Regions from separate parts of the Bacillus sp. Medicinal_06 genome, predicted to be linked through region 2. Evidence: riboswitches for the same ligand, from Rfam matches in the RefSeq annotation. Region 2 holds a riboswitch; each other region holds the start of a gene.
What was found. A riboswitch is a leader RNA that binds a small molecule or an ion and turns the genes downstream of it on or off. The one in region 2 is predicted to bind S-adenosylmethionine.
Positions count from the first base shown of each region.

Region 1: another riboswitch for S-adenosylmethionine. It lies ahead of AC1M36_RS01885 (M20 family metallopeptidase); the one in region 2 lies ahead of AC1M36_RS10420 (sugar ABC transporter substrate-binding protein).
Region 3: another riboswitch for S-adenosylmethionine. It lies ahead of AC1M36_RS20745 (bifunctional O-acetylhomoserine aminocarboxypropyltransferase/cysteine synthase); the one in region 2 lies ahead of AC1M36_RS10420 (sugar ABC transporter substrate-binding protein).

Region 1 is NZ_JBWYHD010000001.1:357,646-360,931, forward strand. Features, by position in the region: gene AC1M36_RS01880 (CotS family spore coat protein) at 1-443, shown strand, start outside; gene AC1M36_RS01885 (M20 family metallopeptidase) at 547-1,749, opposite strand; SAM riboswitch class I at 1,842-1,946, opposite strand; gene AC1M36_RS01890 (AAA domain-containing protein) at 2,033-3,286, opposite strand, start outside.
Region 2 is NZ_JBWYHD010000004.1:26,068-29,353, forward strand. Features, by position in the region: gene AC1M36_RS10415 (sugar ABC transporter ATP-binding protein) at 1-814, opposite strand, end outside; gene AC1M36_RS10420 (sugar ABC transporter substrate-binding protein) at 811-1,926, opposite strand; SAM riboswitch class I at 2,015-2,119, opposite strand; gene AC1M36_RS10425 (NCS2 family permease) at 2,209-3,286, opposite strand, start outside.
Region 3 is NZ_JBWYHD010000009.1:78,319-81,604, reverse strand. Features, by position in the region: gene AC1M36_RS20755 (YjjG family noncanonical pyrimidine nucleotidase) at 1-484, shown strand, start outside; gene AC1M36_RS20750 (hypothetical protein) at 718-1,347, shown strand; SAM riboswitch class I at 1,475-1,580, shown strand; gene AC1M36_RS20745 (bifunctional O-acetylhomoserine aminocarboxypropyltransferase/cysteine synthase) at 1,672-2,970, shown strand; gene metA (homoserine O-acetyltransferase MetA) at 2,954-3,286, shown strand, end outside.

The sequences.
Region 1 (3,286 bases), on a different contig from region 2:
TTCAGCGACTATTAGCTTCTGAATATACAACCTGGACAAATCAATTACAATCAAACCCTAACCTGTGCCATCAAGATTACGGTACAGGAAATTCCCTTCTTGACCCAAATAATCAAATTTGGGTAATTGATTTAGATACCGTGTCTTTTGATCTTCCGATTCGTGATTTGCGTAAAATGATTATTCCTTTATTAGATACAACGGGAGTTTGGAATGAGGATCAATTTAATATTATGATTAACGCTTACGAATCAATTTCTCCTCTAACAGCTGAACAAAAAAAGATCATGTTTATCGATATGCTATTTCCATATGAACTTTACGATGTAATTCGTGAAAGATATGTTAGAAAATCTCCTCTTCTTGCTGATGAACTCGCCGGCGCTATGGAATATGAGAGAATAAAATCTAAAGCTTTAAATACTTTAATTGAGAAATTTTAAAATCTAGTACGTGAAACTAAAAAATAAGAAGCCTACCAAATAGATGTTAGGCTTCTTCTACTATCATTTTGCAATTTCTAAGTCTAAAAACTATATTTCTACATCACTGATTTCGCTGCGCTTCTTTAAATTCTTCCTTAATTTGAGCAAGTGTTCCTTCTTCTGTAATTAATCTGTATGCTGCATACGCTAATGCTTTTGCAGATGTAATTAATGCTTTATCGCCAAGTTCCGAACGAGCTGCTTCTCTAAATTCATTCGTATGAGCAATTAAATTGTCTGGACCAATTTTAATGTAAGGATGAATTGTTGGTACGACTTGACTTACATTCCCTGCATCTGTTGAACCGATTCCAAGTCTCTCTTTACGATTTACATCTTCACCAAGGTTTTCTAATTCCTCAGCAATCACTTCATTAAATGTTTTTGTTACTAATAATTCATCAATTTCATTTTGGAACTGATTGATTTTTACTGTTGTTCCTGTTGCTAATGCGGATCCCTGTGCAATATTTCGTACCTTTTCAGTTACTTCAGCACATCTTTTACGCGTTGCTGCGCGAATGAAAAAGCGAGCTGCTGCGTAATCTGGAATAATATTCGGCGCCTTTCCACCTTCAGTAATGACACCATGAATTTTCACATCTGCTGGAAGTTGTTGGCGAAGTGCATTAATCCCACTGTAAAGCTGAATAATCGCATCTAATGCATTAATTCCTTCCTCTGGTGATGCTGCCGCATGTGCAGACTTTCCATAAAAATGAAAATCAAGTGGATCAACTGCTAGCGATGGACTTGTTGTTGCTGTTTTTCCACTCGGGTGAATCATAAGTGCTGCATCGATATTGTTAAACAAACCTGCTTTCACATAACTTGCTTTGGCACTTCCATTTGGTCCACCTTCTTCTGCTGGTGTTCCAAATACGACGATTTCACCTCCAATTTCTTCAATTGTTTCTGATAATGCAATCGCTGCCGCAACACTTATTGTGCCAATTAAATTATGACCACACGCATGACCTAATCCAGGCAAAGCGTCATACTCTGCTAAAAAAGCAATTGTAGGTCCTTGTTTCCCTGAGCTTTTCCGTGCGATAAAGCCTGTTTCATGTCCTGCTATATTGTGTTGCAGTTGAAAACCTGCACTTCCTAGTAATAAGCTTAATGTTCTTGATGCAAAGAATTCTTGATTACCAATTTCAGGGTTCTCATGTATATCATGACTTGTTTTTACATACGTCTCTTTATTTCTTTCTATGCTTTCAGTAATACTATTTCGGTGTGACGTTACTTGTTTTGTTGTCATTTTCCTATTCCTCCTTTAAATTTACATATAAAAAAGCCTCTCTCTAAAAGATAGAAAGAGGCTTGAAAAATACAGATTCAAAAATGCCTTCTTTCTTATCTTTCAAGTCTTTCACTTGCTGGAATTGGCACAGTATTCATATTGAATCCGCTGCCGAGGTTTCATAGGGCCAGTCCCTCTACCTCTCTTGATAAGAAAATCGTTTTTATTTTCATAAAATTATATTAAATTATTTTCATTCTAGTTTTATTCCGACTAAATGTCAAGGAATTCCGATTTGATTTTACCGAATATCTAAAAATCCTTTTAAAACGCCAATCGTTTCAGGAGTATGCATTCTCGCACATATATAAGGGAATTCTGGACTTCCTTCAAACGTCATTTGTGACGTTAACGGCGCACCTACCCAAAAGATTTCATCATCAATACATATAAATGGAAGTGATTTATTTTGTCTTTGTACTCTTACATTTTTTAATGGAATGGGTCCATCGCTATATATTGTGACTTGCGCCACTGTACGCATTAATGCCTGCCATACTCTTTTATCTACCTGTCTTGTACTTGGAAGCGAAATAATAATTTTTTGTTTTGCTGACAAAATATCTTTTAACAATACTTTTGTCTCTTCCAAATTCATTTGCATAAACCATCTCAAGCGCTTTGTAATTTTTCGTTCGAACAACGGACGTGATGACCTGCGATCATACACATTTCCGTGTCTTTCTATGTGAGAAGTTAAATGAGATAACGCTTGTTTTCTCGAAAGATTTTTCCGCATATATTGGCAGTCCGATAACTGAATGAACTTCCCTCTTGCCCTCGTTACCGCAACGTTTACAAGACGATGATTTTTATGATCAAAAAATAACACACCAGGTCTTTCTTGCGGATAACTATCTACTGTATCAAATATCATCATGTCTCGTTCAGACCCTTGAAATTTATGAACAGTTGCCGCTAAAACAGGTGTATTTCGATACTTTGTTTTTTGCAATAGTTCTCTTATGCATGTTGATAAGAAACGGGACTGTGCGCGATATGGTGTGACAACTCCAATGGATTGAACACCATCTAATAAACCGATTAAAATCATTTGCATCGCAACAAGACCGGACATCATATTAAAACGTGAACCAGAAGCTGCATCTTTTAAAGAATAGGCTCCCATCAAACTAGTATCAAATAGAGCAGTCGCTTCATTTGCAAATGGCTGTAATTCCGCTAATTCCTGCCTTGCCGAAACAGAAGGATGGTCGAACACTCTATTCTTATAAATAAATGAGTTTGTAAATTTAGATATATCCTCATGCATCCGTCTTTGTTCTTGCAGCATAAATAAATTTGGATGTGCTTCATAACTATTTACAGATTGGACAATGCCAGCATGATAAAACATATCTTCCCCTAGCCATTTTCTAACAAGCTCATGGTTTGCCATCGCAATTGGAGGCAACTGTAAAAAGTCACCACAAACGACAATTCTTTTACCAAGAGAAGCAGCTAATGCGAGTTGCGGCACATATGCCATACTCAC
Region 2 (3,286 bases):
CAGGAGAACGATTTTTGTGTAACTGAAGATGATGAACTTGAAATATATCTTCTGTATGTTGCTTCGTTTTTGTATTTACAGGAATTGAAAGCTGTTTTCCTGTCATTGCTTCAACAATTTTTTGGTCAGTAATCTTTGTGATCGTTTCTGATAATGCAACGGTACCATTTCGTAATATAGTTACAACATCTGCAAATTTTCTGATTTCTGATAAGCGATGGGAAATTAATACGATTCCAATTCCTTGCGCCTTTAATTGCTGCAATAGCTTACCAAAGTTTTCAACTTCTTTTGGCCCAAGTGAAGAAGTTGGTTCATCTAATAAAAGATAACTTGTGTTATTAGATAATGCTCTTGCAATAAGAAGTAATTGTTTTTCATGTAAAGAACAGTTTGAAATATCTTCCCAAACGTTTAAATCGATGTGCACGGCTTGCAAATATTTTTTAGCAAGCTGTGTTAGTTGTGATTTTGAGAATAGAATTTTACTATTTAGTGCTAAATAATCGATTAGTAGATTTTCTAATACAGACAAATTTGGAATAAGCCCGTGATCTACTTCTTGTGTAACGAAAGCAATACCATGTTTTTTTGCATCTCTTGGCGAAGTGAAAGAAATGGTTTGTTCATTAATTTTTATCTTGCCGGCAACTGGACGGATTTCGCCAGTTGCTATTTTTAATAAGGTGCTTTTTCCTGCACCATTCATTCCAAGTAACGCATGAATTTTTCCCTTTTGTACCTCTATGGAAACATCTTGTAGCACAGGGGTAGTTGTATAAGAATGTGTGATGTTTTGAAGTGAGAATGTCATCGTTTTTTCTCCTTCTCTAATTTGTTCATCCAAGGTGAGTACGCATCTTTTGAATTTCCCCAGCCGCTTATGTATTTAGACAATTGTTCCATAGTGATACTTTCTGTAGGTAAACTATTTTTCTTTACAATGTATGGGTCTAACGAGTAAATATCTGGCGTATGTTCGCCGGCAATTTTTTTATACAGGAAGCGTACCTGTACTTTACCTACTTCAGCTGGATCAGTTGCAGTTGTGGCAGCCCAAGGTGAGTTTTCTTTTTGCATTAATTGTAAATCTTCGTTGCTTAAATCAATGCCGTATACTTTTATATCAGTGCGACCAGCTTGTTCAAGTGCTTTTACAGCCCCTTTGGCAAATTCATCCCAAGAAGCAAAAATAGCATGTAAATCGCCTTTGTTAGGATATTTCTTTAATAATGCTTCTACTTGTGTTTGTGTATCTAGTGGCGTGTTATTACTAGCAGTACCGAATCGAGCTACTTCTTTTATATTTGGATAACGTTTATAAAATGCATCAATGATAACGCTGCGACGTTCCATTGGAGCAAAGCCGCCAACCCATACTACAGCTATATTTCCTTTTCCATTTAAATCTTCAGCTAATGTTTTTAACGACTTCCATGCGAGACTATAGTCATCTTGATCAATAACGGTTACACCAGGTAAACGTAAATCATTATCAAATGCGACTATTGGAATGTTTGCTTGTAAGGCTTTTTCTACGCCTGGCTTTAGTGCCTCAGAGCGACCGTGATCAATTAAAATCCCATCAACTTTTGAATTAATCGCAGTATCTAGATTTGCTGCCATTTTCGCTAAGTCATTGTCGGAATTGTATACTTGTACGCTACCACCAAATTGTTCAATTTGCTTTTTTACCCCCTCAATATATTGGGAGGAGAATGTTCCGATAGACATTTGCATAATTAAAGCAACTTTTAACGGTTTTTGCACTTGTTTTGGAATTTCTGTCTGTGAATTACTTTGTGAAGAGGTCGTTTCTTTTTTTACGGTTTGTTGTTTCTGTGAAGAAACAGCATCTTGTTCATTTGTACAAGCTGTTAATGTGAACAAGAGAATGATTAATAAGATGGAACATAATTTCTTCATAAAAAAATCCCTCCTGAATGTAAGAAGAGAGGGGAGGAGAGGAAATAAAAAACGCCTTTTCAAAGAGAAAAGACGTCTTATCACGTTACTCTTATCTTTCAACACAATGTGTTGTAAGAATTAGCACCGTGCCCATTATGGGTCGGTTGCCGGGCTTCGTAGGGCTCATCCCTCCACCTGCTCTTGATAAGACATCAAATATTCAACTAGTTCGAATTATTCCACATTTATATAATGTTGTCAAACACTTTTCATAAAAAAAATTCCTCATTACGAGGAATTTTAATGCGGTAAGAAAATCAACTGATAAGCAAACAAAATACCAAATACGTATACAAGTGGATGTACAGCGCGGAATTGTCCTTTTGCCATTTTCATAAGTGGATATGAAATGAATCCAAGTGCAATACCTGTTGCGATACTTGATGTAAGTGGCATGCTTAAGATTACTAAGAATGCAGGGAATGCTTCGTCGAATGTATCCCAATCGATGTGACGTACAGAGCCCATCATTAAGCTACCAACAATAATTAATGATGGAGATGTAATTGCTGATACGCCAGAAACAGCGCCTACTAGAGGACCGAAGAATGCAGCAACCGCAAATAATGCAGCAACTGTAATTGTTGTTAAACCAGTACGTCCACCAGCTGCAACACCTGCAGATGATTCAATGTACGCTGTTGATGGTGTTGTTCCGAACATAGAACCGATCGTTGCTGAGAAAGAATCAGATAAAAGAGCGCGTCCTGATTTCGGCAGTTTGCCATCTTTCATAAATCCACCTTGCTGTGCAACACCAAGTAGTGTACCTGTTGTATCGAATAGCGTAACAAGGAAGAAAGAGAATACTACGCCGTATAGTCCGTAATTAATGACATCAGAAACAGCTGTAATTGGGTTAGAAACAATAATTCCTTCTGGTAATCCAGGCATTGATGTAATGCCGTTTGAGAATGTTAACTGTCCTGTGAAATAAGCGATAATTCCTGTTAATAACATACCGAAGAATAATGCGCCGTTTATGTTTAAAGACATAAGAATAAGTGTGATTCCAAGACCAGCTAATGCAAGTAGTACTGGAGCAGAGTGAAGGTCTCCAAGGCCAACTAAGTTTGAGTCATGTTTCACTACAATTCCTGTCATACGTAAACCGATAAAAGCAATAAATAAGCCAATCCCAGCAGTAATTGCATGTTTTAAGTTTTCAGGAATAGCTTCCATTAGTTTTGTACGGAATGATGTGAATGATAACAAAATTAAAATCATGCCTGCTACGAATACAGCAGAGAATGCAATTGTAAATGTCATGCCTTCATGCGCTTTTACAACAGAGTAAGAGAAATAAGCGTTAAGCCCC
Region 3 (3,286 bases), on a different contig from region 2:
TACTCGATTTTCAATTTTATTTAAGGAGTACGGTCAGGAAGTTGATGGACCTTTGTTTGAACAGAATTATCGTAGTTATTTAGAAGAAGGGAATCAGCTTATTCAAGGAGCCTTTGAACTAATACAAGATCTCCAAAGCGAATATGATTTATATATTGTTACAAACGGTGTTTCCAAAACGCAAGATAAACGCCTGCGTAATTCGGGATTACATTCATTCTTTAAGGATATTTTTGTTTCAGAAGACACTGGTCATCAAAAGCCAATGAAGGAATACTTCGATTATGTTTTTGCACGAATTTCTAATTTCTCTGTGGAGAAAGGATTAATTATCGGTGATTCATTAAGTGCAGATATTAAAGGTGGGCAGTTAGCAGGATTAGACACATGTTGGTTTAATCCTGCTAAGAAGCCGAATCATATTGGAATTATTCCGACTTATGAAATACAAAGTCTTAATGAGCTTTATCAAATTTTACAATAATTACGATCTTCTTAGATTAAAACATGGTGTTATCCCTTTAAAGATTCTAAGGAAATTGGGAGAGTGTCTTGTGCAATAAGCCAAAGGAATAGAGGGAAATGAATTGGTTAAGGTATAGCTGTTATTGTAGAATAGTGAAAACTCGCGTTATGTACGTGAGTTTTTTTTCATATGAATGAATATAAGACTTATTGTGATTTTATAGTAAAATTTACCATGAGGGAGGGAGAGGTTTGGGTGTTTTTATTTATACTGCTTTAGCAGCATGTACCTGTATATTAATTATTTCGTTAATTTTGCAAAGGCAATTTCCGTATAAAAAATATGATGTTGTTTTGTCTACTATAATGATTGGAACGGGTATAGCCCTTATGCTTTATGGTGTTTATGGCGTTGAGATTTCGATTGGTAGAAATTTATGGTATATAGGGGTGTTCACAGTAATCGGGGCTGTAATGGGTACCTTTATAAATTTAGCTATAAAAATTGGAAGAAAACAAGATAGGTATAAATTCCATGTTGTTGGTCACATGATAGGCTTTTTAGCATGTGCCGTACAAGTCATAACTTATTTTTATCGAGAATATCGGTGGACTTCCTTTCATGTAGAACAGTTTTCTATTTTTATTATGGTTATGGTATCTATACTATTTGTTTGTATCGCAGTGTTTCTTCATCGAATTTTTTTTATGTGCGCTGCAATTTTTCCAAGTTTATATGCAATGATATACTTATCTATTCCTTTGATGATTGTTAGTAATAGCTTGCTTATAATAGCCGCTTTACTCATGACGATAGAGTATGAAAAGAAAAAACGTATAAGTAAACGTGTAGAATATTTTAGGGGGAAAGGTCAATTATAATAATAATTTTAATATAACTTTAATTTTCTGAATAAACAATAAAACAGTTAATAAAATCTTTTGTAAACATTCAGAAAAATAATTGACATTAGGAAATGATTGCTATAAAATCAACGGTAATTGCATAGTCTTATCAAGAAAAGGTGGAGGGACAGGCCCTATGAAACCTTGGCAACAGCCGTATCACGGAATTGTGCCAAATCCTGCAGGTAATAAACCCTGAGAGATAAGAAAGAGACTTTAGAGCGTGTTTTCAAACTGCTTCTTTCTTGTTAGGGAAAGAAGCAGTTTTTTTATTTTCTATAAAAGAAAGGAGAAAGAGAAATGGGAGAATCATGGGGAAAAGGAACCATTTGTGTACAGGGTGGTTATACACCAAAAAATGGTGAACCACGTGTTTTACCACTCTATCAAAGTACGACGTACAAATACGATACGTCTGATGATTTAGCGGCACTCTTTAATTTAGAGGCAGAAGGCTATATTTATACGCGTATTGGGAATCCGACACTAGCAGCATTTGAACAAAAGTTATCCGATTTAGAAGGCGGCGTTGGAGCTGTTGCGACAGCCTCTGGTCAAGCGGCCATTATGCTTGCTGTTCTAAATATTTGTAGTAGTGGTGATCATTTACTTTGTTCTTCAACCGTTTATGGGGGAACATTTAACTTATTTGGGATAAGTCTACGTAAATTAGGAATTGATGTTACATTCTTTAATCCAAATTTAGCTGCTGATGAGATTGTGGCACTTGCAAATGACAAAACAAAGCTAATTTATGCAGAATCGCTTGGAAATCCAGCGATGAATGTTTTAAATTTTAAAGAGTTTTCAGCAGCGGCAAAAGAACTAGAAGTACCTTTTATCGTGGACAATACTTTGGCGACACCATATTTGTGCCAAGCGTTTGAACATGGGGCAAATATCATTGTTCATTCTACAACAAAATATATTGATGGCCATGCAAGTTCATTAGGTGGGATTGTTATTGATGGTGGAAATTTTGATTGGACAAATGGAAAATATCCAGAGCTTGTCGAACCAGATCCAAGTTATCACGGTGTAAGTTATGTGCAGAACTTTGGGCAGGCAGCATATATTGTGAAAGCTCGTGTTCAACTATTAAGAGACTATGGAAACTGTATGAGCCCATTCAATGCGTATATTAGCAATATTGGTTTAGAAACATTGCATTTACGAATGGAGCGTCATAGTGAAAATGCTCTTGCAGTTGCGAAGTGGCTTGCTAATCATGATCGTATTGAATGGGTGAATTATCCGGGATTAGAAAGTAACGAAAATTATCTACTAGCACAAAAGTATTTAGCAAAAGGTGCAAGTGGTGTTTTAACATTTGGAATTAAAGGAGGATTAGAATCTGCGAAAGAATTTATTGCAAATGTGAAGTTAGCAACACTTGTAACACATGTAGCAGATGCGAGAACATGTGTGATTCATCCTTCTAGTACAACGCATAGACAGTTAAATGAAGAAGAACAGCGTTTAGCAGGTGTTACATCTGATTTAATTCGCCTATCAGTCGGTATAGAAGATGTTTCTGATATTATTGCGGACCTAGAGGAAGCATTAGTTGGAGGCAAAGCACATGCCGATCATTGTTGATAAGGATTTACCAGCTCGTAAAGTATTGCAAAAAGAGAATATTTTTGTCATGACAAAAGAACGAGCTGAAACACAAGATATACGTGCTTTAAAAATTGCAATTTTGAACTTAATGCCAACAAAACAAGAAACAGAAGCGCAATTGCTCAGATTACTCGGTAATACACCACTCCAATTATACGTGCATTTGCTCCATATGGAGTCTCATGTATCCCGTAATGTAGCGCAAGATCATTTAACAAGTTTTTATAAAACGTTTCGCGATATCGAGGGAGAAAAATTTGATGGTCTCATTATTACAGGAGCGCCGGTTGAA